DNA from 4 places in the Exiguobacterium sp. SL-10 genome. Region 1 is predicted to be linked to each of the others. Evidence: riboswitches for the same ligand, from Rfam matches in the RefSeq annotation. Region 1 holds a riboswitch; each other region holds the start of a gene.
What was found. A riboswitch is a leader RNA that binds a small molecule or an ion and turns the genes downstream of it on or off. The one in region 1 is predicted to bind thiamine pyrophosphate.
Positions count from the first base shown of each region.

Region 2: linked by a shared signal. The riboswitch ahead of thiW (energy coupling factor transporter S component ThiW) and the one ahead of EVJ33_RS05460 (YkoF family thiamine/hydroxymethylpyrimidine-binding protein) in region 1 are both predicted to bind thiamine pyrophosphate.
Region 3: linked by a shared signal. The riboswitch ahead of tenA (thiaminase II) and the one ahead of EVJ33_RS05460 (YkoF family thiamine/hydroxymethylpyrimidine-binding protein) in region 1 are both predicted to bind thiamine pyrophosphate.
Region 4: linked by a shared signal. The riboswitch ahead of thiT (energy-coupled thiamine transporter ThiT) and the one ahead of EVJ33_RS05460 (YkoF family thiamine/hydroxymethylpyrimidine-binding protein) in region 1 are both predicted to bind thiamine pyrophosphate.

Region 1 is NZ_SJUP01000003.1:161,418-169,573, forward strand. It holds gene EVJ33_RS05440 (DUF1643 domain-containing protein) at 1-448, shown strand, start outside; gene EVJ33_RS05445 (energy-coupling factor transporter transmembrane component T family protein) at 461-1,198, opposite strand; gene EVJ33_RS05450 (ABC transporter ATP-binding protein) at 1,198-2,526, opposite strand; gene EVJ33_RS05455 (ECF transporter S component) at 2,519-3,094, opposite strand; gene EVJ33_RS05460 (YkoF family thiamine/hydroxymethylpyrimidine-binding protein) at 3,087-3,680, opposite strand; TPP riboswitch at 3,761-3,861, opposite strand; gene EVJ33_RS05465 (GTP-binding protein) at 3,923-5,116, opposite strand; gene EVJ33_RS05470 (hypothetical protein) at 5,220-5,483, opposite strand; gene EVJ33_RS05475 (SMP-30/gluconolactonase/LRE family protein) at 5,496-6,377, opposite strand; gene rlmN (dual-specificity RNA methyltransferase RlmN) at 6,551-7,612, opposite strand; gene EVJ33_RS05485 (amidase family protein) at 7,682-8,156, opposite strand, start outside.
Region 2 is NZ_SJUP01000005.1:190,487-198,642, forward strand. It holds gene EVJ33_RS08070 (DUF58 domain-containing protein) at 1-1,005, opposite strand, end outside; gene EVJ33_RS08075 (AAA family ATPase) at 1,008-1,928, opposite strand; gene EVJ33_RS08080 (hypothetical protein) at 2,026-2,718, shown strand; gene EVJ33_RS08085 (hypothetical protein) at 2,811-3,557, shown strand; gene EVJ33_RS08090 (hypothetical protein) at 3,645-3,965, shown strand; TPP riboswitch at 3,990-4,088, shown strand; gene thiW (energy coupling factor transporter S component ThiW) at 4,153-4,641, shown strand; gene EVJ33_RS08100 (hypothetical protein) at 4,706-4,972, shown strand; gene EVJ33_RS08105 (VOC family protein) at 5,385-5,783, shown strand; gene EVJ33_RS08110 (LTA synthase family protein) at 5,896-7,725, shown strand; gene EVJ33_RS08115 (VOC family protein) at 7,746-8,156, opposite strand, start outside.
Region 3 is NZ_SJUP01000005.1:146,735-154,890, forward strand. It holds gene EVJ33_RS07800 (GNAT family N-acetyltransferase) at 1-243, opposite strand, end outside; gene EVJ33_RS07805 (OsmC family protein) at 331-780, opposite strand; gene EVJ33_RS07810 (GGDEF domain-containing protein) at 826-2,391, opposite strand; gene EVJ33_RS07815 (SDR family oxidoreductase) at 2,525-3,160, opposite strand; gene thiE (thiamine phosphate synthase) at 3,184-3,822, opposite strand; gene thiD (bifunctional hydroxymethylpyrimidine kinase/phosphomethylpyrimidine kinase) at 3,794-4,630, opposite strand; gene thiM (hydroxyethylthiazole kinase) at 4,630-5,445, opposite strand; gene tenA (thiaminase II) at 5,415-6,089, opposite strand; TPP riboswitch at 6,172-6,276, opposite strand; gene pelG (exopolysaccharide Pel transporter PelG) at 6,338-7,786, opposite strand; gene pelF (GT4 family glycosyltransferase PelF) at 7,767-8,156, opposite strand, start outside.
Region 4 is NZ_SJUP01000001.1:330,462-338,617, forward strand. It holds gene EVJ33_RS01640 (Stp1/IreP family PP2C-type Ser/Thr phosphatase) at 1-11, shown strand, start outside; gene pknB (Stk1 family PASTA domain-containing Ser/Thr kinase) at 17-1,954, shown strand; gene rsgA (ribosome small subunit-dependent GTPase A) at 1,999-2,883, shown strand; gene rpe (ribulose-phosphate 3-epimerase) at 2,885-3,541, shown strand; TPP riboswitch at 3,561-3,662, shown strand; gene thiT (energy-coupled thiamine transporter ThiT) at 3,736-4,308, shown strand; gene EVJ33_RS01665 (thiamine diphosphokinase) at 4,308-4,895, shown strand; gene rpmB (50S ribosomal protein L28) at 4,954-5,142, opposite strand; gene EVJ33_RS01675 (Asp23/Gls24 family envelope stress response protein) at 5,396-5,758, shown strand; gene EVJ33_RS01680 (DAK2 domain-containing protein) at 5,781-7,472, shown strand; gene sdaAB (L-serine ammonia-lyase, iron-sulfur-dependent subunit beta) at 7,536-8,156, shown strand, end outside.

The DNA.
Region 1 (8,156 bases):
AATGAGCGATGCCTTCTTGTCCGGTACAACGACACAACGGGCGTATATGCTCATGCGGAACCATCTCGATCAACCGATCCGTGAGATGCGCGTGATCAGTCTCGTCCCGACACTTGCCATCAATGACAATCTTCCCTACGTCGAATCGCAACTCGACGAAGTGAACTTTCATTACGTCGAAGAAACGCTCGACGAAGTCGAAGCAAGCGGCGGCATGATCATTGTCGGCTGGGGCTCGCCAGGACGCCTGATGCACCACGCGACGCCATACAAGACGCTTTTCGCCGACCATGAGGCGCACATGTACTGTATCGGCACGACTTCAAAAGGCGAGCCGCAACAGATTCGCATGGCCAATGAGAACACGGTGCTCGAGGCGTTCAATAATGAATCGATCAAACCGAAATTTAGAATCGTGAAAGAAACGAAACAGGACGACTCCAAGTGAGTCGTCCTGTTTTTAACGTACGCCAACCCATGTGCTTACTCCGAACAATAGGAACAACAGTGACGCCAACAGAAAATCGTTCCTCGTGACGGCGACAACTTCATACGTAGCTCGAGGTTCCCCTGTAAATCCGCGCGCCTCCATCGAGAACGCGATTCGTTCCGCTTGTCGGATCGATCCGGCAAGCAGCGGAATGATTAGTTTCGGGGCGTGGCGAATATGATCGAGACGTGTCTCTAAGCGCACGCCACGTAACGCATGCGTCTCATACAGTTGCATCAGTTCATTCTTTAAAATCGGGAAGAAACGAAATCCGACGAACACACTGTAGGCGATTTTTGGTGACAATTTCCCTTGTTGCATCAAACTGTAAACGAACCGCTTTGGATCCGTCGTCAGCGTGAACAGAAGCGACAAGGCTGTGAATGCCAACACACGTAAGGAGAGCGTCGCTGCTAACCTCACATTCTCGTCGGTCACATCATTGCCAAACAGCTTGAACATGACATCTCCACTTGTCTGCTTTCCAAAGACGAGCGACGTCCAAAGTGTTCCGAGCGCGGTCAATAGAAATGGAATCATGAACAATCCCCATCTTCTCCAGCTCACGGCAGAGAAGAGCGTTTGAAGGGCCAACGTACCGAGAAAAACAACAAGTGGCGTCCAAGGATTATACATAAAGGCGAGACCGAACATGAGACACGTCACGGTCAAAAATTTAATCGTCGGGTTCATTTCATGAAACGTCATCACGATTCCTCCATCAATAAGCCGTGGGACCTTAGTAATCCCGGATCATCCCAAAGTGAAGGATCATATGGCCCGCTCAAGTTGCCGTCACACATCAAGTAATAGGTGTTCGCAATTCGGGCAAAACTGAGGTCGTGCGTCACAAACAAAACCGTCTGGCCGGCGCGTACTCGTTCAGCCATCAAGTCATAGAGCGCACGAAGCGACACCTCATCTTGACCGGCGGTCGGTTCATCAAAGGCAATCAATCGTTTATTCGAGAGCATCATCACTCCGATCGCGAGCCTTCGCTTTTGACCGTGACTCAGAGAGAGTGGGTGGTGGTCACGCATCGAACCGAGCCCGAGCCGCATCAAGATGTCCTCAATCGGGCGATTATGACCGTATGATAGTTCATGTGTCACATCACTCGTAACGAAGAGATGGGCCGGAGATTGCGGGACGAGGCCGACTTCATGATATTCCCGGGCGAGGCTTCGAAGCCATGTCGACTTCCCGCTGCCGTTTCGACCGAGCACGGCAATGAGATCGCCCTTGGCGACTTTCATTTTGCTCGCTGCTAGGTTAAATGTTTTTCGTTCACATTTCGGTATGTGAAATAAAAATTCTTTTCCACGTTCGGTTCGAATCGGAGAGAACACATAATCTGGTCGGACGATGAACGGCCCGTCATAGTCAATGCGCCCGTTCACGAGCTTCACTTGTCTGTCAAAGAAGTCCCCCCATATATATGGCCGATGCTCAATCACGACAATGTTTATCGTCTCCGCGATATCGTCGAGCCATCGAACGAAATAATGGGCGGTCTCAGGATCAAGGTGAGCGAGCGGCTCATCAAGGAGGAGCCACTCCGGACGGCCAATTAACGCACACGCGACGGCAACTTGTTGCTTCTCACCTCCTGATAGGTCATGGATGTTACGGTGCCGATAGTCCGTCAACTGTAACGCCTCTAGCATCTGGGTGACACGATCCATCATCTCGTCTCTCGCGACGGCGAAGTTTTCGAGCGTGAAAATCAATTCTTCTTCGACCGTCTGCATGACGAACTGACTGTCCGGGTCTTGAAACACCGTTCCGACGCGACGATTCACTTCGCCAGCTTCATACGTATCATAGGAGCGGTCAAACAAGTGCAGTCTGCCCGTCACGATTCCATCACAATTGTCTGGATAGAGACGATTCATCAAACAGAACAGTGTCGATTTCCCTGACCCGCTCGCCCCTGTGATCAGCGTTCTCCCTTTTGTGAGACGGAGTGTGAGATTCGTCAAGACATCGGATGTTTTGTCCGGATAACGAAACGACAAATGTTCTGCGTCAACCATGGATACGACCCTGACGCGCGAGGGCATACCCTTCAAGCGCTCCCGTGCGAAGCAACAAGTCACTTAAAAGCTTCCCTCCAAGGCCAGCAATGAGCATCCCACTCGACGCGCGTAGTGCGAACATGGTCGCCACGTATGTCGGACTGAGGGCGGTAAGACCTCCCATGACGTATGTATACGCGAAACTTGTCACAGCCGCTCCAAAACCAGCGAGCATGAGCACCCAAAGGTCATAGCGTCTATAACCGGTCAATGCGAACGCCGCCTCTGCCCCGAGTCCTTGTATGATCCCGACTAAAATGATGCGCGGTCCGATGGCGTTGCCAATCATCATCTCAATCGTCGCCGCAAGCACTTCGGACAAAAATGCGGCGCCAGGTCTGCGAATGATATAGGCCGCGATAATCGAGACGATGAACCAAATCCCAAAGATCCACTCGTACGCGATCGGTCCGATCAAGCCGGCCCAAAGGTTCCCGATATGGACGAACGCCAAATAGACGACAGCGAATACGACCGATAAAATCGACAATAAGACGATTTCTTTTAACTTCCATGATTTAAGCATCGATGCGTCCCCCGTGTGACGGACTGTTCACGCTGAACGTGACCGTCATGACGACATGGCTCGTTTTCGCACGAACCCGGTCGAATGTCGCCTCATAGAAAGCGAACACCGGCTCGATGTCCCCATGAATGCCTGAGGCGTAGTGCATCGAGTCGTTGAAGACGCCTCGCTCTCTCGCAAAGTCAATTTCCTCGTAGATGATATCCATATAGTTTGCGTCACCAAGCGGATAGAGCGCAAATTGTGAAGACACGTATTGCGAACCCACCTTGCCATTCACCGGCTCTGTCGTCACGTCGAGAAGATTGTCTCCTGCCGTGTCGCCTGGACAGCCGACCGAGAACGTCCCGCTCATCGAGACGTGGGTCCCTGTCTTCGTCGCATGTGACAGCACGGCCTTGGCCACGTCGAACACATGCTCACTGCGGCCACGGATGACCGTCGAAACGTCATCGGTATGCCGCCAGACGTTACGAAGATCCGTCTCCTTCAATGCCCCTTTGATGACGCTCACGAAATCGGATGTCATCGGGCTCAGCGTAAAGCGGAACCCGACGATCGGGCTCGTCCCACATTGCTTGTTCATGATTCATTCCCCCTATGGTTTGTTACACAAAAAAAGCCGCATCCATGAGAATGCGGCCACTCGTCCAATTTAAGTCCATTAGAAAAAGTGCCACACTTCCTCACGCCGGTATTACCCGGATCGAGTCATAAGGGATTGGAGCCATGCTCACATCTCAGCCGAAGCACCCCTAGTGTAGTCCAATGTATGCGGTTGTCTATGCAACGAGAAGTATAGACGAACACGCCAAGTTTGTAAACGGTTTATGTGAAAGTCACGATACCATTTCCCGGAAGCGTATCCTGCAACGTCGTCCAGTCAGAAGTCATCTCCTCGTCTGTCAACAGACAATCATCTAATTCCGCCTCGATGACCGAACGCTCCATCCGCTGCCCGATCAAGACGAGTTCTGTCTGGCGATCCCCGTACGGCTCGACGTAGTCGGCAGCGAGCTCGGGTTCTGCCGCGAACATAAGACGACGCTCTTCCTCCGGAAGCGTCGCGAGCCAGCGACCAGCATGTTCAAGCGTCGAGGCATAACCTGCTTGTGAGAACAGGCAAGCGAGGTCGTTCCGGGAAGCGATCCATAAAAAGCCTTTGGCGCGGACGACTTGCTCCGGGAACGCTTCAATCCAGGCGTGGAGACGCTCCGGGTGGAACGGTCGACGTCGCCGATACACGAACGAGCTGATCCCGTATTCCTCTGTCTCCGGTGTGTGTGCTTCCGCCTCAAGTTCTTGAATCCAGCCAGCGGCGTGCATCGCCTGGTCGAAATCGAACAACTTGACGTCTAACAGCTCGGTCAATTCTACGTTCGCATGGACCGACGTCAACAGTTTGGCGGTTGGATTGAGCGCCTTCAACAGCCCGGCCATCTCGTCGAGTTCCGTCACGGTCACCCGGTCCGCTTTGTTCAAGACGATGATGTCCGCGAATTCGATTTGGTCGACGAGCAGGTCGACGACTTCGCGTACATCTGTCGCGTCAATCGCCTGTTTGCGTTCATGGAGCGACTCGCCCGAGTTGAAATCTTTCAAGAATCGAAACGCATCGACGACCGTCACCATCGCATCGATATAGACGCGGCTCGTCAAATCGATGCCGAGGACGTCATCGGCGTATGTAAACGTTTGAGCGACCGGAATCGGTTCTGAGATGCCTGATGACTCGATGATAATCCCATCAAGGTCACGGTCGTTCGTAATTTCCTGCACCGCCTCGAGCAAGTCCTCACGGAGCGTGCAACAGATGCAACCGTTCGATAGCTCGACCAATTTCTCGTCCGTCCGCGAGAATCCACCCTGCTCGATCAATCGCTCATCGATGTTCAACTCGCTCATGTCGTTGACGATGACGGCGTACTTCTTCCCATCCCGATTGTTCAATATATGGTTCAATAGTGTCGTCTTACCGCTCCCTAAATAACCGGACAGCACCGTGATTGGAATTTGCTTCATTATCCCCACTCCTAAATCGTAATCATTACTTTTTAGATAATGACGGGTCGTTATCATATTGTCAAGAAAAAAACACGCCCGCTCACGGACGTGTTCCTACTCTCTATTCCTCTAACGCTCTCCGTTCAGCTTCTGAGCGCGGATAGGTGTTCGCCTGCCATTCGGCCCGATAAATCGAATCGAGCTGAGTCAGACCGACCTCATCCATGTCTTTGTCTGCATCGACACTCGGCGTCTCATCCCACCGCGGCTCCAAATACGTATGATCCTCTTCCCGGTTCGCCCCCAACAACTTTTGAATACCGACCCGGGCCACCGCGGCAAGCGCCAAACCGATTCCCGCCCGAACGAGCAATCGCTTCACCATCTTCGTACCTCCTTATCGTCCAAACCGATAGAGCGGCATCCCTTTCACGTCTGTATCAATTTTAAAGACCGAACCTGCGTCGGGATGGGCCTCAAGCGCCGCTTCATCCATTCCTTCACGTGCCGTCGTAATAGCGAGTTGTTTCAAGTCGTCGCCGACGAAACAGCATGATGTGACGTTCGGAGCAGGGACGCTCACCTCGAGCACTTTCTCACCAGTTTGCGGGTTCCATCTCGACACTTTCCCGCCGGCAAAATGGGCGATCCACAAGAAACCGTCCTCATCAGATGTCATGCCGTCCGGGAATCCTTCCTCGTCTTTAAAATCAATGACGACTTCCCCTTCCCCGAGCGTTCCCGTTTTCAAGTCGAACGGGTATTTACGGACCGTCTCGGTCGGTGTATCGATATGATAGAAAATCGAGTGGTCCGGGGACCATGTCAGTCCGTTCGATAATGTCAACTCGCTCAACATGACCTCGGTCGTGCCGTCGCGGTTCACGCGATAGAGCGTCGCCTCGTTCTCCTCGTCGTCGAGGTGGAGCGTTCCGGCGAAGATGCGGCCGTACGGGTCGGCTTTCCCGTCATTGAAGCGAAGGTTTCCTTCCGAGTCGTCGAGTTCGACGATTTTATCGAGCTCTTTTGACGTCTCGTCCCACTCATAAATCCCGTCTTTCAACCCGACGACGACGCCGTCTGTCACTTTCGGGACCGCAAACCCGATCTGTTGTCCCATATCGAACGACGACAGCTCATCTTCCTGTTCATCGTACCACCAAAGTGTATGTCCCTCGATATCGACCCAATAGAATCGTTTTAGCTCAGCGTCCCAACACGGGCCCTCCCCAAGCGTGTTTCTGACTCGAATCCATAACGCAGCGTTTACTGTCTCCATTGAAATGCCTCCACTCTCTACATTGATTTCAACTGACTATTCCCTGAGCGGACGAGGTCTATTCACTATTTATCAAAATCGTTTCAGCGAGTTGTTGGCGACGACTCTTTTCCCGTCTTTGGAGCGTCTCTCCATAAAAAAACTCCTTGAATCGAGTGATTCAAGGAGTCCACTTATTTCGCACCTTCGACGTTCATATGTTTACTGCGCAATTGGCCACAGGCCGCATCGATGTCAGTACCGTGTTCGAGGCGGACACCCGTGTTGATGCCACGCTTCTTCAAGACGTCATAAAACGCCATGATATCCTCGGACGTACTGCGCTCGTATTGGATATGCTCGTTGACCGGATTATACGGGATCAAGTTGACGTACGACTTGTCCTTGATGTCGTCGATGAGCGCCGCCAATTCTTCGGCGTGCTCCGGCAAGTCATTCACTTTCGACAATAGAATGTATTCGAACGTGATCCGTTTGTTCGTCTTCTCGACATAATACCGAATCGCCGGCATGAGCTTGTCGAGCGGGAACGCCCGGTTGATTTTCATGACCTGCGTCCGCAGCGCATCGTTCGGCGCATGAAGCGACAGCGCCAAGTTGATGCGAAGATCGAGGTCCGCGAACTTGTAAATCTTGTCGGCGAGTCCACTCGTCGACACGTTGATTTTACGTGGCGCGATGGCGAGTCCGCGCTCGTCTTTGACGACGCGCAGGAAGTCGACCAAGTTGTCAAAGTTATCGAACGGTTCGCCGATTCCCATGACGACGATATGGCTGACCCGGGCACCTTCGCCGACCTCGTCCAAGTAGTGTTGGACGGTCATGATCTGTTCGACGACTTCACCGGCCGTCAAATCACGTGTCTTTTTCAAAAGTCCGCTCGCACAGAAGCTGCAGCCGATATTGCATCCGACCTGCGTCGTCACACAGACCGAACGTCCATATTTGTGACGCATGAGTACGGTCTCGATATAGTGACCATCATGTAACTTAAGTAAGAATTTGACCGTCCCGTCGCCCGCCTCTTGCTTGACGAACAGGTCTTGTGTCGAGATGACGTACTCGGCGGCGAGCGCCTCACGCACCTCGGCCCGAACCGAGATATCCTCGATTTGCTTCACTCGGTCGATGTAGAGCGAGTCCCAAATTTGTCTCGCATGGAAGGCGCTGTATCCCCAAGCGACACACGCTTCCGTCAGCTGATCGAACGTCAGCCCGTATATAGATGGTTTCATTGCTATCTGTCCTTTCTTCAATCCGCATACGTACCATTGTAGCGGACGTGGACGACCGGTGCAACGTTCTTATAACGGTGGGACGGGACGTGTCACTTGTTGCTCGAACGCAAAGGCGATTCGGATCAAGTCACGTTCGGCATAACTCGTCCCCGTGAACGACAAGCCGAACGGAGCCCCGCTCGCTTTCAATCGAAACGGGATCGTGATGGTCGGATGCCCGGCTTTTGCAGCCATGTCATAGTTCAAATCGTGAGGCAAGACGAGTCCGTGCAACTGCTGCTCATTCAATAGGCGGTCGAGTCCGTCCGTTTTGGCGTCACGTACGTCATCGAGCCGGCGCGTCAAATAAGCCGGCTCGATGAGACGTCCCGACAGTTGTTCCGCTTTCTCGAACGTCTTTTGTCCATGCGGGATCGTCTCAGGATGCTTGTTGTTCCAGTCAATCAAATCAGACAACGTCTCGTATAGGAGCGTCGTCGTGGCGAGGTACGCCTCGATTCCGAGTTTGAACTCGTGGTACAGAATATCGCCTTGGTCGAGC
Region 2 (8,156 bases), on a different contig from region 1:
CAATCGTTTTCGCTCGACCATCCGTGTAAAGGCGTCGGTCGAGATGAAGCGATTGCCTGGGTGAATGGTCGCCAACTGCAGCAAGATGAATCGAATGCCGCGCTCGCCTTCCTGAAGCCGGATGTGAACCATCGTCCCATCCTCGTCAAATCGATTCAAGAATAACTCAATCTTACAGTCCTCTTTTAACAGACGCGACGTGACGAAAGCGGTTTGACTGATGAGCGATTCGAAGTCGTGATGGAGCGTATAACCGGAAGGACCGTTCAAATCCAAGGCGAACGTGAACGTATCGAGCGTCGTCTGTTGAAACACTTTCGACTGCAATCGTCCAAGTTTCGCCGTCGCATACCAATCGATCTCCTTTACCGGTTCCCCTTCATACGGTTTCGACCCAATCAGCTGTAACGGATTTTGGAGTGGTGACGCCAAGAGCGGCCGGTCCCCGAGCGCGAGCCGTTTCGTCCCGACCGGTGGATGAAGAATGAGTGATGGGAGGACGGTCCACGCTGTATCGACCGGTCGCTCATATAAATACGTTCCGAGTCGAAACGGGAGCGTGACGGCGATGACGCATTCCTCAAATGCGGCGGGACCGCGATACTCGGCGCGCACGACCAATTCGTAGCGGGCTCGACCGACATCGACCTCATAGTCGAGCACGTTCGGAAGGCGCTCATGCGCCGGAAAGCTGATTCCTGAGCTCACCTTCAAACGAATGCGCAGCGGAAGTCCGAGCCGGTCCAACTCGTCCACCCCATCAACCACCAACACGAGTCGACTCTCATCTCCGACAAACAGCAATTCTTCGTATTGCGTGAACCGGAGATCGATGTGCCGCTCAAGTTGTTGCCGCGTCCGCTCGAGCATCCAAATCGCACTCGCTACAATGAAACATAGATAGCCGAACCCATAGACGTACGGGAAGAACACGAGCATGGCTCCGCTCACGAGATATATAGGGAGGAGCCGGCGCTGCAACCAAGCGTGCGTGGAGAGGATCATCGTCAGCCCTCGACCGGCACGGGCACGGTGTCTAAAATGTGTGCGATGACGTTCGCTTTCGTCGACTTGATGCCGCCTTCGAGCGTCAAGCTGATCCGATGGGCGAGCACGTACGGCGCCACGGCTTTGACGTCTTCCGGGATGACGTACAGTCGGCCGGCCAAATAGGCATAGCTTTGACAAGCGCGGAGCAGTGCAATCGCCCCGCGTGGACTGACCCCGACCTCGACGGACGCGTGGGCCCGGGTCGCATGGACGAGACCGAGCATATAGTCGAGGACATCGTCTTGAATCGCGACTTGTCTCGTCTCGGCCTGCGCTTCTTGGAGCGAGGTAAGTGACGTCACCGCCTCGATGTGTTTGCGGGTCTCGGTCAGCACTTGCAGCAACAGTTCTCGCTCTTCGGCGGCGTCCGGATACCCTACCGGAATCGAGATGAGGAACCGGTCGAGTTGTGCGTCCGGCAGTGGGAACGTCCCGGCCGATTCAATCGGGTTTTGCGTCGCGATGACGAAAAAAGGCTTCGGCATCGGATACGTCTTTCCGCCGATTGACACTTGTCGTTCTTCCATCGCTTCGAGTAGCGCCGACTGGGTGCGCGGGACGGCCCGATTGATTTCATCAATCAGGACGATGTTCGCGAAAATCGGACCTTGCCGATGATCAAATCCTTGCGTCTTCATGTTGAAGTAGTCGGTCCCGATGACGTCGGACGGGAGCAAATCAGCCGTAAATTGAATGCGTGAGAATGATCCGTCAAAACTTCCAGCGATCGCTTTGGCAAGCAACGTCTTCCCCGTCCCAGGTACGTCCTCGAGCAAAATATGTCCCTCGGCGAGAAGCGCCGTGCAGCAGAGCCGGACGACCTCACTCTTTCCTAAGTACACTTCGTTCAACTGTTTGATGACCGCTTCGATTCCCATTTCGTTCCCCTCCGTTACATGTGTCTTACTCGCAGTTTACCTGTTTATGGTAATATAGACAATAAATAGTCTGAACATTCCGATAAGGAGGGAAAAGATGAAGTGGTCGTCTCGATTTATAGGATTTCTTGTTGTGACAGCTTGTCTCGTTGTGACGTTCGTCTTTGTCAGCAAGACGACGTTCAGTTGGTTTCAAACGATCAATACACCTGCTCCAATTAACGTGACGGAAGTGAACAGAGAAGAAGAGGATAAGCGGCAAACAGGCGGCATCGATATGGGGAAAACGACAGGGCCCAAATTTGAGGGAGACCCTCGCCCGAAGGAAAAGATGCTCAAATTCAAGTTCGGTCGCGGGAATGGCAATGACCCCGGCGGACTCGGCACGTTGTTCGCTCTCCTCGCTGCTGTCGGGTTGACCGTCTATGGCGTGCGTAGATGGCTGCGTCGTCAACGGGGAAAAGGATTCACGTTCTCTAGTAGACAGAATGCCTTTGCGCCACTGTCGCTCAACGCGGACACATCGATTAAGGCACAGACGTTCCCGATGCTCACGAATATCGAACTGAGGGATTGGCTGATCACGTTCAACGCGTCGCTCGCCCCTGAGCTAAAGCTTCGGACGAATGAGACGGTCGTCGACTGGTTCGAACGCATCGAGCTGACGGATATCGACGCCTCGCTTTATCATCTGATTCGATATGGTCCAGCCTCCAATCATGATATCCCGTTGGCGCAACAACAACGCTTTCACGCGGCACTCGACCGTTACTTGAAGCGGCAACCCTGAGCGAGAAAGTACCCGGGTTCTCAATAGCCGGCATACATGCTACGCTTATTGGTAATAGGAAAAAACTGTAACTTTTTTAGGAGGTTGGATTGATGAAACGCCTAGTCTTGCTCGGGTTCAGTCTGTTTTTGCTGACCGGCTGCACCGATCCAGTTGAGCAACCCATCGTCCCGGCCGACACAAATGAGCCGTCGCCCGAAGACATCACCGCTTGGACGCGAGAAGACTTTAAAGACGTCTTCGACCAATATGAAAAAGTCCCGCCACTCTTGCAGGCACTCGAGAACGATGGACTCACCCCGTTCCGCGAGACGTTCGAGCACGTCGTCATCGCCGGCGATGGCATCCATCATACATACGCCGACATTCATCCATTCAAACTCGATGACGGCACGTACGCCACCGTCTATGAGAGCGAGAACGGAGATATCGCTAATGGTCCCGAGTCGATCGCCCCGCTGTTTTGGCAAGAAGCGTCGTTCCTTCAATTCGTCGAAGAGATTGAGAAACGGAAATATGGAACGAGTGCCCCACCGACGGACGTCGTCCTGACCGAAGACGAGTTCCAGGCGCTCTATAACCGCCACGCCTACACGTCCGCGCTCATCGTCGAGCTCGACGAATGGGGCGTGCAAGTCGCACGCGACCCGCTCGAGAACGTCATCATCGCTGGAAACGGAGTCAAGGAAGTGAAAGCCGACCTGATTGTCTTTGAAGTCGAGGACGGCTACGCCATCGTCTACGACCAAGACGGGGAGATTTTCAAAGGGCCAGAGTCGATTGCCCCACTGTTTTGGAGCGAGACGGATTATGAAAACTTACTCGAGAAGTATGAATGACTCACGGGACACTCAGTCACACCATCGGACTGCGTGTCTCATATCAGGCACGCTCTCTTTCATTTATTGATTCTAGGAGGAAACGATATGGACGTTGTGTATTACTCATACCCGGTCGATGCCATCTTATATATGTATTTAGGGGCGACCGCCGTCGTCAGTCTCATCATCGGGCTGCTCGTTTGGCGTCTGTTCAAGCGCCGGGATGTCGGCTTTTGGATAACGCTCGTTCTCAGCTTTGTCGGGCTGTCGCTCTCGCTCGTCTGGTTTCAAAACGCTTCCGTCGCCGTGTTCATGGGGACACTGCCATGGTTGATCAATCTCGTCTTCTCCCTTTTGCTGTACGGCCTGTTCGTCGGCATCATCTATGTCACGTTCCGACCGCGAAAGCTCGACCGCATCAAATGACGGTATGCTATACTCATGTTAATAAACGACCACTAGGGGAGCCTTCGGGCTGAGACGGCACGCGCCGGACCCTTCGAACCTGATCTGGCTCATACCAGCGTAGGGAAGTGGTGTGGGATTCGTCTGTCTTTCCACGCCACTTCTCCACTTGGAGAAGTGGCGTTTTCATTTTGAAAGGAGACTATCTATGCGTATTCAACAACTCACTTGGATGGCGATGCTCATCGCCATCGCCGTCATCGGTTCCCTGTTCATCTCGATTCCGACCGGTGTCGCCCGTGCCTATCCGATTCAACATATGGTGAACGTCATCGCCGCCGTCACCGTCGGGCCGATCGGCGCCGTTCTTGTCGCGTTCGTGACCGGACTCGTCCGTGTCATGACCGGGACCGGGTCTCTCTTGGCGTTCCCTGGCGGTATGATTGGAGCGCTTCTGGCCGGCTTATTTTTCATGAAAACGAATCGAGTCATGTTCGCCGCATTCGGTGAAGTCATCGGGACCGGCCTCATCGCCTCGCTCATCGCCGTCCCGTACGCCAAGGTGTTGATGGGGAGCGAATTCGGCGCGCTGTTCTTCTTCCCGGCTTTCCTCGCCTCAAGTGTGACCGGAGCCGTGCTCGGCTGGATCGTCTTGACTCGGGTCAAGCAATTGCGGCCGCTCACGGTGAAACGATAAATAGGAGTTCCCCCCGCTAAAGAAAATGGTAAAATCAGGATAGCACATCCAAGGAGGTCATTTCTTGAATCGATTGACGCTATTACTGGCTGCCACCGCTTGCCTATTCATGTCCGGTCTCTTGTATACGCTTGAACGCATCGCCACGTTCACCCGCTGGAATGCTCAAATTGCGACGGGCACGTTTTCCATCGAGCCGATGTTCATCGATGTGCTGCTACAAAACGTGTTCATCTCGATTTTCGGGGTGGCCGCGATCGTCCTCTTTTTCAGGGCGGGCAACGCTGTCCAACACACAACGACCAAAAAAACAGGGACGGCCGACTTATGACGGCTGTCTCTGTTTGACGTGACGTTATAGTTTTATAACTCTAGTGAAGAAGGAGTGTTTAGTTATGGACATTAATCGCAATCTTTATTTTTACTCATTGTTAGTAGGGACTTTAGTTTTTCTATTCATTTTCATATCTGAATTCTTTTTCAATTTTGGAATCATATCGAATTACTCGATTACATTGCTCTTTCTTTCTTTGACCATTCTGTTGGCTGTACTACTTATTTTTTCCATTTTTTATATCAAAAAATTTAAAGACGAAAAAGGGAACATATTATTGGGCGTATTAATATTTTCAGGATCCATTTTCCTGCTTTTCTTACTACTCAATACGCTAGTGATGGTGTAAGTTGAACCGGTGTTCCGTTTAGAACGTCGATTCGATAAAATGAAACAAAGGAGTGACACGATGAAACAAATCCACCATCTCTGCATCCAGACGCCCGACTATGAGGCGTCGAAACAATTTTATGAAGCACTCGGCTTCGAACTCGTTCAGGAGTCGCCCGACTTTCATACGCGCGCGTTCAACAGCTGGCTCAAACTCGGCGACTTTTATATCGAGCTCCAAACGGCCAAAGTCGACGAGACGTTGTCACCATACTCGAAACACGCGGCTGGTCCAGTCCACTTCGCGCTTTACGTCGATGACCTCGAAGCGGAAGTACAGCGCCTCGAGGACCTTGGTGTGACGTTCTTACCGAAGCACGGCGGGAACATCTACTTCGTCGTCGATGGCCATTTAAGTAAACTGAAAGCCCCGGAAGGCACAATCATCGAGCTGCGGGACACATTTTTAATCAAATGAGGCGCTGCCTCGCTTTTTTATTTTCAAAATCGCACACCCTCATGTTTTTTGCCGCCTTCGAACAGGTACATGACAGAGAATACACTTTGTCCGTACCGTTTGGAGGCCTTTTATGAAATATCTCGATTATTGGAGTTACTTATCGCTCTCCCTCGCCAAGCTGTTCCTCTTCAGCCTATTGACCGCGAGCGCGTTCGATGTCAGTTTTCTATTCATCAACCTCGCGACCATCTTGATGATGACGAGTTGGGCGCTACTCGTCAAACCGCAAACACGTCGCTGGATTTTGTTCGCGTCTTTATTTTTGCACAGCACGCTCCTCATCTCGGACGTCTGGTACTACCGCTATTTCGGCAACTTGTTGTCGGCTGCCTTGCTCTCGGACATCGGCCAGATGGGAGACGTCGGTGGCGGCTTTTTGACGCTGATTCAAGCACCCGACTTCCTCTTGTTCACGGATTTGCTCGTCTATGCGGCTGTCCTCGTCTATATGAAGCGACACCCGGTCACGGAGTCGAAACGTCTTGGTCGTCGCTTGGCAGTAACTGGTTTTCTCATCGGCCTCCTCGTCTTTACCGTCCCGACTGCCGTTTATTACGCGGACACAGACAATCGGCAAACTCCAATCTCGAACATGCGCGAGTATTATCAGCTCGGGTTTTGGGGTTATCACGGGCTCGATGCATTTCGCGGTATTCAGGATGCCTTTGATTTCGGTGACAATCTCACGGAACGCGAGCGCGACCAAATTGAAGCGTTCGCGACCAAACCGGTTGAGGCCACAGCCGATACGAACGTCATCGTCGTCCAGCTCGAGTCGTTCCAAACGTCCGTGATTGGCCAGACGGTCAACGGTCAAGAGCTGACACCGCATTTGAACGCGCTTCGCGATGAGATGCTGTACTTCCCGAATTTTTACCATCAGACGCATGAAGGACGTACGTCCGATGCGGAGTTTACCGTCAACGCCTCGCTTTATCCCGTCAAATCTGGATCCGTGTATACGCAGTATGCGACGAACATGTTTGATGCCTTGCCTGCACAGTTAAAACGAGCCGGCTATGACACGGCCGCGATGCATGCGTTCGACAAGGAGTTTTGGAATCGCTCTAATTTCTATGAGCAAATCGGCTACAACCACTTTTTCCATCAAGACGATTATCCGTCCGAGCCTGTCATCGGCATGGCTGTCGGCGACAAAGAGTTTCTGACGACGTCGGTCGACCACTTGGACACGTTGGACGAACCGTTCTATTCGTTCATGGTCGCATTGACGAGCCACACACCGTATGAGATTCCGGACGAAGAGAAACGGTTGGATCTATCGGGATATGACGATCCGCTCCTACAAGGCTATTACCACACCGTCCACTACACCGATGCCGCCGTCGGTCTCATGGTCGAACGACTGAAAGCCAACGGAATATGGGATGACGCCTTGGTCGTCTTTTACGGTGATCACGATAGCGGCCTTACCATGGCAGGAGACGAGATGGTCGTGAAAGCGGACGCCGACTCCACGGTCGACTTGTTTCAGCTCGATCGCTCCGTCCCGTTATTCGTTAAACCGTCTGGGCTCGAACAAGGGCAGACAGTGGAGGCGAACGGCGGTCAAGTCGACCTGGCCCCGACCATCCTCGATTTGCTCGGGATGACACCGACCTATATGCTCGGAAGTTCACTCCTCGACGATGATCCGAATTTGACCGTGTTCCGAAACGGCTCATTCCGCTACGAAGACCTCTATTTCGTACCGGATTTGACGGAGTCGGTCGGCAGCGGTATGTGTTATTCGGTCGAGACCGGCGATGACTTGCCGCTTCAAGCATGCGAACCGTATATTGACGAGGCCGTCGAACAGCTCCGTTTATCCGATACGATCATCGAGAAGGACGCACTGTCCAACTTCCAACAAAACGACAAACAAGCCGCTCCGAAGTAATCGGGACGGCTTGTTTTTTGTCAGTAGACGTTTCGTAACGCGGCGATATCGATCTTTTTCATCGGCAAGAATGCCTCGGTCACTCGCGCCAACTGCTCCTTTGTACCGGTCGTCAACATCTCTTCCATCTCCCACGGCACGATTTGCCAGGAGACGCCATAACGGTCCTGGAGCCACCCGCACTGTTCCGCTTCCGGAACGGCCGACAGCTTGGCCCAATACTCATCAATTTCATCTTGCGACTCACAAAATGCAATGAGCGATTGCATCTCATTGAAGGCGAATTGATGATGTTCCGCGCTATCCATGGCGACAAACTCGCGTCCGGACAAGACGAAGCGAGCGTAATTGAGCTTTCCTTCCAACTCCGGACCGTCTGTCGCTTCGTAACGGACCATATGATCTTCGAGCACGTATGAATCGGGAAAAAT
Region 3 (8,156 bases), on a different contig from region 1:
AGGATGCATGCCGAGGCCGATATCGGTATAGGTGTCGTCGTAGACGTATGTATCATTCGTCACTTGAGCGTAAACGCCCAGACAATAGAAGCCGATCAACGCCCTGTCATGGACGGCTCGGTACGCCATCAGTTCATCGAGCCCTTCTGCTGAGGCTTCTTGGTTATAGAAATCATATGGTGCCTCGTACGTCCACGCTTGAATCACGTGGGCGTCTTGTCGCGTCATCGGGCGAATGTCCATGACAACCTCCTTTCTCACATCTCTTTTTGTTCGTGTTCAGGGGCGTAAATTCCTCCATGCATCAAAAAAGGATGGGTCGCCCCATCCTCACTTCCGTGTCCACGTCGCCGTGATATCGACATCGGCCGCGTGCATCAAATTATTGATTGGGCACCGGGCCTCGACGCCTTTTTGGAGCGCCGCAATCCGTTCATCCGACTCGGTCGTGTCAAGCACAATGCTAACGTGTACTTTTTCAAAATACGTCCGCACCCCTTCGACGCCTTGGAAGCCGCGCGGGTCGAGTGTCCCTTCCGTCACGAACGTCACCCCGTCGTAGTTGAAGTCTTGATCTTGAGCCACGTAGGCGATCATGATCGTCGTACACGATGATAACGCTCCAAGTAAGTATTCGAGCGGGTTCGGACCGGCGTCCGTCCCGCCGAGACGTTCCGGCTCATCGACAACGAACGGTTCGAGGTCACGCACGTGCACTGTCGTCTTCACACTCGTCGCTTCCCCTTCAGCACGCATCGTCACTAACGGTTTTTCAGTCATCTCGTCTCCTCCTCTATCATCACACTATCTTCCTTACCGTTCCCGTTATCTCGGTCCGTGTAACACGTCATCATAAATCGCATAATCATTTTTCCCTTGCTGCTTGATTTGATACATCGCCTGGTCGGCTTTATGAATGAGTGTGTCCAAGTCAGCCCCTTGCTCCGGTGAGACACTGACTCCGATACTCGCGCGAATCGGAATCGTCTCTCGTCCGAGCCGGAACGGCCGCTCCGTCAACAGCGACTGCAAGCGCTCGACGAACGCGACGATGTCTTCGGTCTCAACGTGCGTCAAATAAATATAAAACTCATCTCCACCGACGCGCGAGGCCAGTCCCGTGTCAGGTGTCGCTGTCTCGAGCAGTGCGCCGATATGAATGAGAAAATCATCGCCGACTTGGTGGCCGTATGTGTCATTGATTCCTTTAAAACCATCGAGGTCAATCACAACAAGAGCGACCGAGTCTGCGTGCAATAGCGCTTGATCGGCCTGTTCATAGAACGCCCGGCGATTCGCAAGTTTCGTGAGTGGGTCGTGATAGGCAAAGAAACGAATCGACTGCTCGGCTTCTTTGAATGTGTGGACGTCTCGAATCAAAATCATGCCGTGGATTTTCTGGTCGATATAGACGAAATCACCATCGATGACAACGTAACGCTCTTGTCCTGACTTCGTCAGAATCTTCGTTTCGAACTCAAGAAACTTCTTGTGTGCTTGGAAATGTTGGCTGTAGTGATCACACCATTCTTCCCGTTTCTTCTCAGGTAACAAGTCGACAAAGCGTTCATTGACGACGCGTACCGTATGGAACAACATGCGCGCGGCCGGGTTTGCACTCTCGATGCGACCGGTATCATCGACGAGCAGGATTGCCGATGGGTTCAAGTTGTAGAGCGTGCTATACCGTTTAGCATATGAAGCAAGGAAGTCAAGCCGATTCATTGCCACTACGAGAACGACCGCCCAGACGAGTCCACCGTACATATACCCATACGGTGGCATGCTTCCGCGGAACTGGAAATAACCGAAGATGATGTCCCAGATGAGAACGGCGACAGCCGTCCAAATGAGCATGCGCAAGACGCGTTGATGTTCGAATCGGTTGGCGCGTTTGAGTGCGTAGACGAGCAACAGGATGATCAAGAAATGAAAGACGTTGCCGACGGTCATTGTCGTCAAATATGACGCATTGAACTCAGGGTAAATCCAAACACCAACTTGGTCGAAACGCTGACTGTTCAAGATGTTCTCTTGGCGGATAAACGTCAACGCGACCGGGACGAGTGGTAAATAAATGACATACGGATACATCCATTTTGGCAGTTTCGCCCCGACACCCGTCACTTTGAAGATGAAGTGGACCGAACAGACGAAAATCAAAATGCCGGCGTTACCGAACCAATAGGTGACGAAGGCGGGACTCGCTTCAATCGGGGATAAATGGCGCCCGAACTCGGCCAAGAACAACATCGCATAGCCAAACACAAACAAGCTGAGCAACCGATGCTCGACTCGGCGTGGATTGCGGAGTAACACATCAAGGGCAAGGTGGCTCAATAAAAATGCCGGAAACAAATACACGGCCATATAGAGGAACAATGTGGTCACGAATAGACCCCTTTCTTCTGATAAATCCATCTTTATATTTTCTATATCGGTCGAAACGATTCCTTTCTCGAGTTCACGGACAATTCCATACAAAAAGCGAGTGGACCAAGTCCACTCGCTGTCGTCATCTCGTTTATAATGTGTCTTTGATTGACGTGTCGCCTTTGACGAGATCAATTGCTTTATTTTTCGCGTTGTCGTGCCCAATCACGTGAGCGAGGAACGCTGCGACGTCCGCACGTGGGACTTCGCCCGTGTCGACGTCCCCCACCTTCACGTTGTCGGTACCTGCGTCATCGGTGAGAGCACCTGGGCGGACAATCGTATACGTGAGCCCGCTCTCCTCAAGCAGACGATCGGCATGGTGTTTCGCGACGTAATATGGCTTCATCTCTTCCGGCCACGCCGAACGATCTTCCGCCTTCAAAGCGCTCACCATGACGAACTGTTTAACGTTCCCATTCGCCTGAGCCGCCTCGATACTTTTTGCCGCACCGTCAAGGTCGATCAAGAGCGTCTTGTCAGCCCCGGTACTGCCACCCGAACCGGCTGCGAAGACGACCACGTCCATGCCAGACATCGCCTGTTCAAGTGACGAGACGTCGCCTTCTAAGTCGCCTAACACGGCTTGGTAACCTTTTGACTTGAAGTCATCAAGTTGCTCTTGTTTGCGAACCATCGCCGTGACTTGATGTTTCCCTTCCTCGTGCAATCGTTCCATAAGTTGTTTCCCAATTTGTCCATTTGCGCCTATAACAAATACGTTCATCTGTCTTCCTCCTCGATTTGAATTCAGAGACAAGCGAAACGCCGTGTGGCTAAAGCCACATCCGGTGCAGAAGCGATGGACGAGATGACGGCAACGCCGTCCGCCCCGTCTTTCCGAATTAGCGGGACGTGTTCCGGTAAAATGCCACCAATCCCCACGATTGGCAGCTCGCGATACGTGTCTCGAACTTGACGGATGAGCACTGTACCATTGACTGCCCCGGCATCTTCTTTCGAATGTGTCGGGTAAACCGGTCCGATGCCTACGTAATCCGCATATTCAATCGCCGCAGCCACTTCTTCGATCGTATGAACCGAGACGCCGAGCCATTTGCCCGGGCCAATCCGTTCCCGAACGCGTGCAGCCTCGGCATCGTCTTGCCCGATATGCACGCCATCCGCATCAATGCGTTCTGCCAAGGCGACATCGTCATTGATGATGAACGGGACGTCGTACGAACGACAAAGCGTCTGCAGCGCTCTCGCCATCGTTTCTTTTTTATCCCCATACAGTGCCTCTTTACCTTTTTCACGAAATTGAAAACATGTCACGCCACATTGGAGTGCCGTTTCGACCGTCTGAAGTAAATCTTTTGTATTCGGTGTCCCACAAACAAAGTAGAGACGCAACTGTTCAGCGATGGTTCGTCGTGATGGATTCAATCGTCACATCCTCCTCTCCATACATCGCATATGCCCAATGGTTGGTCGGCCCATGCCCGGCGCCGATGTCGAGTCCGTGAGAGATGGCGCTTTGGATAAAGCGCTTGGCGGTCACCGTCGCTTCCAAGATGGAATACCCTTTGGCAAGTTCCGCCGTGAGTGCGGCTGAAAACGTACAACCGGTGCCGTGCGTATCGTTCGTCTGGATGCGCGGAGTCGACAATATGAACGCCCCCGAATCCGTCATGACTAAGTCTTCCGCAGATTCACCTTCCATGTGACCACCCTTTAAAACGACAGCGCGCACGCCGTACGTTAACATTCGCTCCGCTGCCTCAAGACGGTCTTCAAAAGTCCGAATCCTCATCCCGGTCAACACTTCCGCTTCTGGCACGTTCGGTGTGACAACGGTCGCGAGCGGCAAAAGAGACGTCTTGAGCGCCTCGACCGCAGAATCTTGAAGGAGCGAGGCCCCTCCTTTCGCAATCATGACCGGGTCGACGACGAGCCGGTTCAACGCGTGACGACGCACCCCGGCAGCGACTACCTCGATACGCGCCGCATCGAACAACATCCCGGTCTTGCACGCCGCAATCGTAAAGTCTGAACCGATTGCATCGAGTTGTTGCGTGACAAGTTCCGGAGATATCGCCTCGACTCCGTGCACTCCGCATGTGTTTTGTGCCGTGACCGCCGTCAAGACGCTCGTTCCGAACACCTCAAGCTCTTGGAACGTTTTCAAATCGGCTTGGATTCCTGCACCACCGCCTGAATCCGAACCGGCAATCGTCAATACTTGGGGCCGCATCATGACACCACCTCGATTCGATCACTCGGCAACTCGACGGCTGTCATCTTGCCGAGTTCGTTCAAGAAATGAACGGGGAAGTCGCCCGGTCCGTCAGCCAAAGCGGTCGCTAGTTCGCCGCACCGGGCATAGCCGGCGAGTGCTGTCGCCGTAGCCGTGACCGCATCACGTTCGACCGCGAGAAACGCACCGACGACGGCACTCAGTAAGCAACCGGTCCCTGTCGTCCGGGCCATCGCTTCGGTGCCGCCTTTGATTTCAATCGTCACGTCCTCGTCGCTGACGACGTCCGTCTCTCCGGTCACGGCAATGACACAGTTGTAGCGCCGGGCCGCCTCACGCGCGATTTGATTCAAATCGTCCCGTGTCTCGCCCGCATCCACGCCGCGTGATGCCGCGTCGAGACCAATCAATGTCGCGATTTCCCCGGCATTCCCACGAATGACCGTCACGCGGACTTGTTGCAGAATCGCCTTGGCAACGTCGCGTCGGAATGAGGTTGCCCCGACCCCGACCGGATCAAAGACGACCGGGCGACCCGCTTGATTCGCCGCCTGACCGGCTCGAATCATCGTACGTTCCGTCATCGCATCGAGTGTGCCGATATTGAGCACGAGCGCATCGCTCACAGATGCCATCTCGGCCACTTCTTCGACAGCAGACGCCATGACCGGGGCCGCTCCGATGGCGAGCAACCCGTTCGCCGAAAAATTGGCGACGACGATATTCGTGATATTGTGGATGAGTGGTCTTTGGGCTCTAACTTTGTCCCACAAGTCGCGTTTCATCGTCTCACCCCCGTTGGCAATGTCCATGACTCGAGCGTCCACGCCATCTCCCAAAAGGCGTGCTCATAATAGCAGCTCTTCAAGAACAGTTGCTGATACCGGAATCGTTCTTCCGCGGTCGCTTGCCCGGCGAGCACGTCGAGCCGCTCAATCTGCTCTTCGACGAGGTCGCGGAACCATTCCGACCCGTACGTCGCAATCCACGTCGCATAAATCGGGTGATCCGGGGTCGCGTCTTTCATGCGTTCGCCAATCTCGTAATACACCCAATAACACGGCAAAATTGACGCCAGTACATCACCGAGCGTCGGACCGGCTTGTTGCATATGGAGCGCATAAGCGTAAGCTGTCGGGGCTGGTTCGAACGTCGCCCATTCCGCCTCCGTAACGTCGAGCAACGTGAAGAACTCACGATGCAGCGCATGTTCCGCTTCGATGGTATGAAGCGCGTGTGTTAAAAAGCGGCTCGCCACTTCCATGTTGGGGGCGAGTGTCGCCCCTTTCGCCTGCACTTTTGAGAACTGGTTCAAATAGTATGAGTCTTGCATGACGTAATGCCGAAATTTCGCCTCATCAAGTTCACCCGTTCCGAGTTCGCGGACGAACGGGTGATCAAAACTGGCTTGAAACAAAGCATCTGCCTCTTGTCGAAGATGTGCGGTGAATGTCATTCATGTCTCCTCCTTTGTGATTAAAAAAGACGCCGCCTCCCATAACGGAAGCGGCGTCGGATTTACACAAAGTGTACGAGAACAATCGGTTCGCCCACTTCCCTACGCTAGCGTGAACTAGATCAGGTTCAAAGGGTCTGGACCTCGTCCATCTCAGCCGCGTCACGCGACTCCCCTAGTGGTAAACATTATGAAATTCGGTCGTCTACGACCACATCATATCAGTCTTTCCCTTTACTGAAAACCCTTTAACGCGAAAAGCGCCGGTTCAACAACGTTCCCATTTGCGAGAACCGCTCGGTGCCGAGCTTACGCCGATTCGACGCAGCGAACACATAATAATCGACTTTCCCCATGTAATAGATTAAACGCAGTCCGGCCAAGAAGAACGTGATGGTCGTGCTGACGGCAAAGCCGACGCCGTACCAATCGATGCCGCGCGGCAAGAGCAAGAGCGTGAACAACGCGTTCAGCGTGAAGAAGGACAGCGTGATGAACAACGCCCCGCGCCGATCCTCGAAATAGAGTAGTAACAGGGTCAAAATAAGGATCATCGCGTTCGCGAACGCCGCGAGCGTCGTCATCCGAAAGATTTGCCCGATCTCGTCCGGCACACCGATCCAGCCGACGAACATGCCTGCCATGAGGATGGCGAACAGCGTCACGACGCCTTGGCTGCGCGCGAGTCGAATCAACTCATTCTTTAACACGGACGTCATCGTCTGTTTCGCTTTCTCGATTTGATGGAGCGCTCCGCCGTAGTTAATCAATCCATAAAACGTACGATAGCGCTCATAAAATCTTGTCTCGACGGCGACGACGAACAACAACTGCGTCGGGATAATGGTCAAATACGACCAAAAAATGGCCGTGTCGTAATACGGGTTGAACAAGAACGAGTCCGCGATGATGATACGCCCTTCCCCGAACCAGATGATAAAGTTCGTGACCCAAATCCCGAGCACGTACAACACGCCGATGGCGAACAGGTCCGGATAGCGGTCGAAGTACTTAAAGTACGAGAACTCTTTCACAGCATAGCGGAGCGGGAACGTCCGGAGCATCGCGAAGAACAACCCGAACAACGTCACAATCATCCCGGCCGTGAAACCGAGCAACAGCTCGAGACTAGACGGATCGGTCATGAGGCGACTAATCGCATAGACGCTCCCGACCGAGATGAGGCCACCGAGTAGGAAACTATAGGCCACCGCTTGATAATACTTCGCGGCACTTAGAAACAAGAACATGACCCAGATGACGTTGATCGTCATGAACAAGACGAACAGCGTCAATTTGTATAAGAAATCGAGCGGAGACAATAACCAAAAGATGCTGTACAGGATCGTTGCTGCGAGAATCGTCACTTTGAGCATCCCGGTGAACACCGGGAAAATCTCGTGCACCTTCTTTTCGTAAAACAAGTCCGCCACGTATCGTGTGACGACAAGCTGTTGGAAGCTGAACAAAATTTGCGAGAAGATGAACGCATACGAGACCGAGATCATGAAAAGCGTCCGCTCGGCGAGTGACAACGTCGGCATTTGGAACGCCAGCCATTGAATCGTGCCGACGACCAAAATCACGATCAACCACGGTCCGGATGTGACGAGGCCTGAGAACGTGTACGCCTTCAGCCGGGACGAGTAGTAGTCTTCTTGAAACAACTTCTGTAACTTAAACCCGATGCCCGCCATACTGTTCCCTCCTCGTTTCATAGATGGCCTTGTAGCGGTCCACAACTTGTTGGAGACGATAATATTGGCGGACCCGCTCCCGTCCGTTCTTTCCAAACCGCATCCGTTCTTTCGGATAATCCATCATCCACTCGACCTTGTCCGCGACCGCTTCCGGATGAACCGGTGGCACAATGAACCCTGCTGGCCCGAACGGATCGTCTTCTCGGCCGTACAGGAGCTCGGAACAAGCCCCGACATCGGTCGCGACCCAAGGAATGCCTGCAGCCATCCCCTCAAGAATCGCGAGCGGTTGACCTTCCGAGATGCTCGTCAACAGCAATAAATCGAACTTCGGCAAATAGGCTTGGACGTCGACTTTTCCGGCGAG
Region 4 (8,156 bases), on a different contig from region 1:
AGAGAGGATGAATCCGATGCGAAGTGGAGAACGAATCAACGATCGTTATCGGATCGAACAGCAAATCGGCAACGGCGGCATGGCAAATGTCTACCGGGCTCACGATGAGATTTTAAACCGAACCGTCGCCATCAAAGTGTTGCGATCTGAATTCTCGCATAATGAACAATTTATACGCCGGTTCGAACGAGAAGCCCATGCGGCGGCGAGTCTGAACCATCCGAATATCGTCGCCATTTACGACGTCGGAGACGAACGCGACATCTATTACATCGTCATGGAACATGTCGATGGGATGACGCTAAAACAATATTTACAAGAAGAGTACATATCTGTCGACGAGGCGCTCCGCATCATGGGACAGATTTGTGATGCGATCGATCACGCCCATGCGAATCGAATCATTCACCGGGACATCAAACCACAAAACATGATGATCGATCAAAGCGGCAACGTCAAAGTGACGGACTTTGGAATTGCGGTGGCCATGTCTAACGCTACGTTGACCCACACGATGTCGGTGCTCGGGTCGGTCCACTACTTTTCTCCAGAGCAAGCACGCGGAAAGTTCGCCGATGAGAAGTCAGATATTTATTCGCTCGGCGCCGTACTCTATGAACTCGTGACCGGTCGGGTACCGTTCATCGGCGAGACGCCGGTCGCTGTCGCGCTGCAACATCTGCAAGATGATCCGATTCGACCGATGGATTTGAACCCGAACATCCCGCAAGCGCTCGAGAACTGTATCATGCAGGCACTCGCGAAGTCACCGGGCGCACGTCACGCCTCGGTCGCCGCATTCAAGAAGGATTGCATGACAGCACTCGATCCGGAACGTGCGAATGAACCGAAGCGATCGAATGCGGAGCAAGATGCGTTTGATCAGACGCTTGTCATGGCGCCTGTCGTGCCGGATGAGCCGAACGCAAATGAGGCGCCGGAACAACCGGTCGCAACAAGTGAACCCGTGAAAGACAAACCGAAACGGAAAAAGAAGTGGTGGCTCTGGATCCTACTCGCTCTCCTGTTGATCGGTGGCGGAATCGGGGCGTATGTCATCGCCGATGAGATGTCCCGTGCCGTCGTCCCAGATGTCGTCGGAATGACGAGCGACGAGGCGACGACTGAGCTTGAGACGGCCGGTTTTGTCGTCGAGGCGACCGAACGGGCGAGTGATAACATTGCCGCCGGGGACGTCATCTCTCAGACTCCGCAAGCCGGTCGGAAGCCGAAACGCGGGACGACCGTGATGATTGTCGTCTCGGCCGGAAAAGAGACGGTCGAGATGCCAGACGTGGAAGGATTGTCCCAGTCGGCGGCCGAACGGACGCTCAAAGACCTAGATTTCACGGACATTGAGATTCAGTCGGAGGCGTCCGAGACGGTCGATAGTGGAGATGTCATCTCCCAATCGATCGCCCCAGGTAATGAAGTCGTTCCGTCTGAAGAGACGGTGACGCTCGTCGTCTCGACGGGCAGCAATAAAGTCGAACTCGCCAACTTGGCGGGCTATACGTTCGAGGAAGCGACGACGTATGCTGAGCAAAATAGCTTGAAAATCGTCAAACGTGACGAGTATTCAACGAGCGTTCCTGCGAATCAAATCATCCGTCAACTCCCGACGGCCGGTACGGCAGTCGATCCGGGGACGGAACTGACCGTCATCGTGTCACAAGGGGTCGAACCGACCGACGTCTCGATCGAGCGGGAAGTCAACGTCGAGATCGAACCGCCGCCCGAAGGGGAAGAGGCTGAAGCGCTCGAAGTCGTCATTCGGACGGTCGATGCCCGTGGCGAAGTCGAAGTGTTGCGTGATAAGATAACAGAGACGACGACATACTCGTACACACTCGTCATCGCACCGGACGAAGTCGGAACCGCGACGATTGAAGTCGATGGGGAAGTCGTACGGACGGATACGGTGACGTACGCACAAGCAAAAGATGCACAATGAAGAGGTGGCGCGCGCGTCGCCTCTTTTTCTAAGGAGGGAATGGAATGAAAGGTACGATCATTCGATTACAAGGCGGATTTTATGACGTCATGACAGAAGAAAAACAAGAGATTCGCTGTCGCGCCCGCGGCAATTTCCGCAACCGGAACATCTCGCCTGTCGTAGGTGATGATGTCGACATTCAAGACCAAGAGGACGGCACCGGTTATATACTGGCCGTCGATGAGCGGTCGAACCATCTCGTCCGCCCGCCAATCGCCAATATCGATCAAGCGTTTTTACTGTTTTCCGTGAAAGAGCCGGCGTTCTCATTCCATCTGCTTGACCGTTTCCTCGTCTTGATCGAGTCGAAGCAAGTCCATCCGATCATCGTCTTGACGAAGATGGACTTGTTGACGGAATCAGAACGGAAGCCGATTCACGAAGCAGCGACCTTATACCGCTCCATCGGCTATGAGGTCATCGAGACGTCGACCGAGGATGGGTCGGGGATTGAACAAATCCGTGGTTCGTTCAAAGACAAGACGAGCGTATTCGCTGGACAGACGGGCGTCGGGAAAAGTTCGCTCTTGAATGCGGTCGCGCCTGAGCTTGAACTTGCGACCGGGAAGATTTCGAAGTCGCTCGGCCGAGGGAAGCACACGACGCGTCACGTCACACTCATCACACTCGCTGACGGACTCGTCGCTGACACGCCTGGTTTCTCGAGCCTCGAGTTCCCGGTCGAACTCGAAGTCGAGGAGATGCGGTGGTGTTTCCCTGAGTTTGTCGAGCGGCATGATGACTGCAAATTCCGCGGCTGTGCCCATTTGAACGAGCCGGGCTGTGCCGTCAAAGCGGCTGTCGAAGCTGGAGAAATCGCTTCCACCCGTTATGAGAATTATGTTACGTTTATGGCAGAGTTAAACGATAGACAACGGAGGTACTGACATGATTAAAATTGCACCATCGATTTTAGCGGCGGACTTCGCCAATCTAGAATCAGAAGTGAAGGCGGTCCAAGAGGCCGGAGCGGATTATATCCATTTTGATGTCATGGATGGACAGTTTGTCCCGAACATCTCCATCGGGCTACCGGTGCTCGCGAGTTTACGAAAAAAATCGGACATGGTACTTGATGTCCATCTGATGATCGATCAGCCGGAGCGGTTCGTCGAAGATTTCATCAAAGCCGGGGCGGATATCGTCACGGTTCACGTCGAAGCGACGAATCACTTGCATCGCGTCTTGCAACAAATCAAAGCGGCTGGCGCCAAGTGTGGCGTCGTCTTGAATCCGCATACGCCACTCTCGTCGATTGAACACGTGCTCGGTGACGTCGATATGGTGCTCCTTATGACGGTGAACCCTGGCTTTGGGGGCCAGAAGTTCATCGAATCGGTCGTCCCGAAAATTGCGGCGCTGAATGAGATGCGCCAAGCCCGTCGTCTCGACTTTGAAATTGAGATTGACGGCGGCGTGAACGCGGACACGGCAAAACTATGCATCGATGCCGGGGCTGACGTGCTCGTGGCCGGGTCGGCCATCTATAATGAGCCGAGTTACAAAGAAGCCATCGATAGCATTCGCAACGCATCTCGTGTATAATCGACCATAGAACAACAAATATTGTCGCAAGGGGTGTCACATTCTGTGGCTGAGAGGCATCACGCTAACCCTTTGAACCTGTTCCGTTCACACGGACGTAGGGATGTGGCGAAAATGCACGTTGCTACACGATAGCAGCATGGCGTTTACGTCATGCTGCTTTTTGTCGTTCACTCATATAAGGAGGGAATAAAATGAAACAACGTTTAAAATTACAGGCGCTCATCGAAATTTCGCTGTTCGCCGCACTCGGTTTGATTTTTGATTTACTCATCCCGTTCCGGATGCCGCAGGGCGGATCAATCAGTCTGGCGATGTTGCCGATCTTTGTGATGGCGTACCGCCACGGCTTAAAAGGCGGACTTGCGACGGGGGCGCTCGTCGGGACGCTTCAATTGATGTTTGGGGCCTACATCTTCACACCTGTCCAATTCCTGCTCGATTATACGTTTGCTTACGGTGTCGTCGGTATGGCTGGACTATTCGCCGGACAAGTGAAACGAGCCGCTAAGGACGAGGCAAAAAAGACACTCATCATCTATTTGGTGCTCGGGGCGCTCCTCGGCTCACTGCTACGCTACGGTGCCCACGTCGTATCGGGGATTGTCTTCTTCGCTGAGTACGCGGAAGGACCGGTCGTGGCTTACTCATTCGCCTATAATATGACGTATATGCTCCCGTCATTCCTCGTGTCGGCCGTCGTTCTTGTCCTCTTGTTTGTCTCGGCACCACGTTTTGCGACACTCGCGACCCGGGACGTCCGCTAATGCGCGTCTTGATCGTAGCGGCGAGCCCGGAATCGATCCCGAGCCTCCCGATTGATGTCGATTATGTCATTGGCGTCGATGGGGGTTATGAGACGCTATTAGACCGTGGGCTGAATCCGGACCTCGTCGTCGGCGATTTTGATTCCTTCACGGGCGAAGTGCCGATCGACGCTGTCCGTTATCCGTCTGAAAAAGATGTGACCGACCTTGAAATCGCGCTTGAGGCGGCCCGGAGCCATGGGGCGACGGAGATGCTCGTCTACGGCGCTCTCGGTGGACGGCTCGATATGACGCTCAGCAACATCGGTTTGCTCGAGGCGTATCCCGAGATGCGTCTCATCTCAGCAGGGCAAATGGTGCGACTCGCGGGGACGGGGCTCTATGGACTCCCGCGCCAAGACGATCACTATTTGTCGCTCGTACCGTGGAAGCGGGCGAACGTCACCATCCGTGGCGTCAAATATCCGCTCGACCATCACGAGATCGTGAGCCATGAGGCGCTCACGATCTCGAACGAGTGGGCCGACGAATCAGCGGACTTGATTGTGCACGAAGGCATGGTGCTTGTGCTGTATGTCAAAAAATGAACACAAAAAAATCCCATCGGCGAATGCCGCTGGGATTTATTTCGTTCGTGTATAAAAATTATACGCGTTCAACGAGACCTGATTTAAGAGCGCGAGCTGAAACCCAAACTCGTTTAGGTTTACCGTCAACGAGAATACGAACTTTTTGTACGTTTACACCCCAAGTGCGTTTTGTCTTGTTGAGTGCGTGCGAACGGTTGTTACCTGATTTAGGTGATTTACCTGTTACGTAGCATTTACGTGCCATGCGTTTCCCCTCCTTTTTTATGTGGGTTCGTCCTAATAGACACTCGTTTATATTAGCACGGGTTTTTTCACGATGCAACTAGAAAATCATAGGATGACAAGAAAAAAACTTGACATTACTGGAAAGGATTTTAATAATGAATGAGGGTTACGGCTACAATTGACCGAGTTTATGGAGCAGGTTCTTTTAATAACTAGGTACTTATTGTAGAATGTAGTGAAGGAATCATTCCGAATAAAGGAGGCTACTCCATATGGCAATTGAAATGAAGACAACATATGGCAATATTGACATCACGAACGACGTGGTCGCAACACTCGCAGGCGGTGCGGCGATGGAATGTTTCGGCGTTGTGGGAATGGCGTCTCAAGCTCAATTGAAAGACGGGATTGCAGAACTATTGAAGCGTGAAAACTACGCCCGAGGCGTGGTCGTACGTCAAGATGGAGAAGACGTACATATCGACATGCACATCATTGTAAGCTACGGGACGAAAGTGTCGGAAGTCGCATACAACGTGCAAAGCCGTGTGAAATACACGCTCGGTGAAACTTTAGGATTAAACGTTTCGTCGGTAAACATATTCGTACAAGGCGTTCGTCTGACGAATGACTGACGAGAACGAAGGAGGATTTGGTGTGGGTTTAAAACGTTTAGATGGATTGGTGTTCGCGAACATGGTCGCGAACGGTGCAGCCAACTTGAGCCAGAATGCGGATTATGTAGATTCGCTTAACGTCTTCCCGGTGCCGGACGGCGATACGGGGACGAACATGAATTTGACGATGACATCGGGTGCGAAAGAAGTGGCCGCACTCAACTCGGCGAATATCGCTGATGTCTCATCGAAGTTTGCACGCGGTCTCTTAATGGGAGCACGTGGGAACTCGGGTGTTATTTTGAGCCAATTGTTCCGTGGCTTCGGTAAAGCGATCGAAGGAAAGACAGAAGTGTCGACAGTCGATTTCGCCGAGGCGTTGAAACGTGGCGTCGATACGGCATACAAGGCGGTTATGAAACCGGTTGAAGGAACGATTTTGACGGTTGCTCGTGAAGCGGCCGACGAAGCGCTCCGTGCTTCAGAGTCGACGAGCGACTTCAACGAGTTCATGGAACGCGTGATCGTGGAAGCAAAAGCTTCACTCGAGCGGACACCGGACTTATTGCCTGTCTTAAAAGAAGTCGGCGTCGTCGATTCGGGTGGTCAAGGACTGCTCGTCATTTATGAAGGGTTCCTCGCAAGCCTTGAAGGCAAAGAACTCGAGAAACCACATGCACCGGTCATGGATGCGCTCATCGAAGCCGAACATCATGCCCACGCCGCGCAAGGATTCATGTCGACCGAAGACATCGAGTTCGGTTATTGCACGGAAATCATGGTCCGTTTCCAAGACGTCAAGTTGAAGGATGCCCCGTTCAATGAGGATGCGTTCCGCAACGAACTGTCTGAACTTGGGGACTCACTCCTCGTCGTCGCAGACGAAGAGTTGCTCAAAGTCCACGTTCACGTCGAAACACCTGGTGACGTCATCACGAAAGGGCAGCGCTACGGCGAGCTCGTCGCTGTCAAAATCGAGAACATGCGTCAACAGCACTCGACGATCTTAGAAGAAGAGCACGGTGCCAACCAGCACGGCGTCCAAACGGCTACTTCGACGGCTCCGAAGGCAAAAGTGCCATATGCGATCGTCACAGTCGCGATGGGTGAAGGTGTCAGCGACTTGTTCCGTTCACTTGGGGCGGCTCACGTCATCGAAGGCGGTCAGACGATGAACCCGTCGACGGAAGACATCGTCAAGGCGATTGAAGCGGCCAACGCGGACCACGTCTTCATCTTCCCGAACAACTCGAACATCATCATGGCTGCCGAACAAGCGGCATCGGTCGCACCTTGCGGCGTCTCGGTCATTCCGACGAAGACGGTGCCACAAGGACTCGCGGCAGCAATCGCATTCAACCCGGAAGCGGATGTCGACACGAACGAAAGCGTCATGAAGACGGCGGCAAGTGCCGTCAAGTCTGGTCAAGTGACGTATGCGGTCCGTGATACGAGTATCGATGGTGTTGAAATTCGTAAAGATGACCATATGGCGATTGCTGAGAAGAAAATCGTTGCCTCATCAGGTTCGAGCCTCGAAGCGGCGAAGAGATTAGTCGACGCTCTTGTGGATGCCGACGACGAGATCATCACGATCTTGACGGGTGAAGGTTCGTCCGCAGAAGACGTCGAGGCACTCTCGGCTTACATTGAGTCGAAGAACGACGAAATTGAAATCGAAGTTCACGACGGGAAACAACCGCTCTACTCCTACATTTTTAGTGTGGAATAAGCTGTAACTCAGCCCTACCTTCTGTATAATGAAGGTAGGGTTTTTTTGAAAGGGGGAAATGCGATGAAATATCGCAGTGTGTTTGATATCATCGGACCGGTCATGGTCGGTCCATCGAGTTCGCATACGGCCGGAGCCGCGCGCATCGGCCTCATGGCTGGGAAGTTGTTCGGGCGGACGCCACGGCTCGCGCACGTCACGTTTTATGGGTCGTTCGCCGATACGTATCGGGGGCACGGCACCGATGTCGCCATCGTCGGCGGCATCATGGGCTTCGATACGTTCGATTTGCGCATCCCGCAATCGCTTGATATCGCGAAAGAGCGCGGCATCGAGGTCGTCTTTGAGACGAGCGACGCGCTGACGGATCATCCGAACACGGCTCGCGTCCGGCTAGAAGACGAGGACGGCACGTTTGAAATCGTCGGGATTTCAATCGGGGGTGGGACGATCGAAATCACCGAGTTGAACGGATTCCCACTCAAATTGTCTGGCGGCGGACCGGCACTTGTCGTCTTGCATCACGATCGCTTCGGGGCGATTGCGGCCGTGACAGGTATTTTGGCCAAATATGAGTTAAACATCGGCCATATGGAAGTGAGCCGTCATGAGAAAGGCAAACAGGCGCTCATGGCGATTGAGATTGATGACCATCTATCAAAAGACGTGTTAGCGGAAATTGAG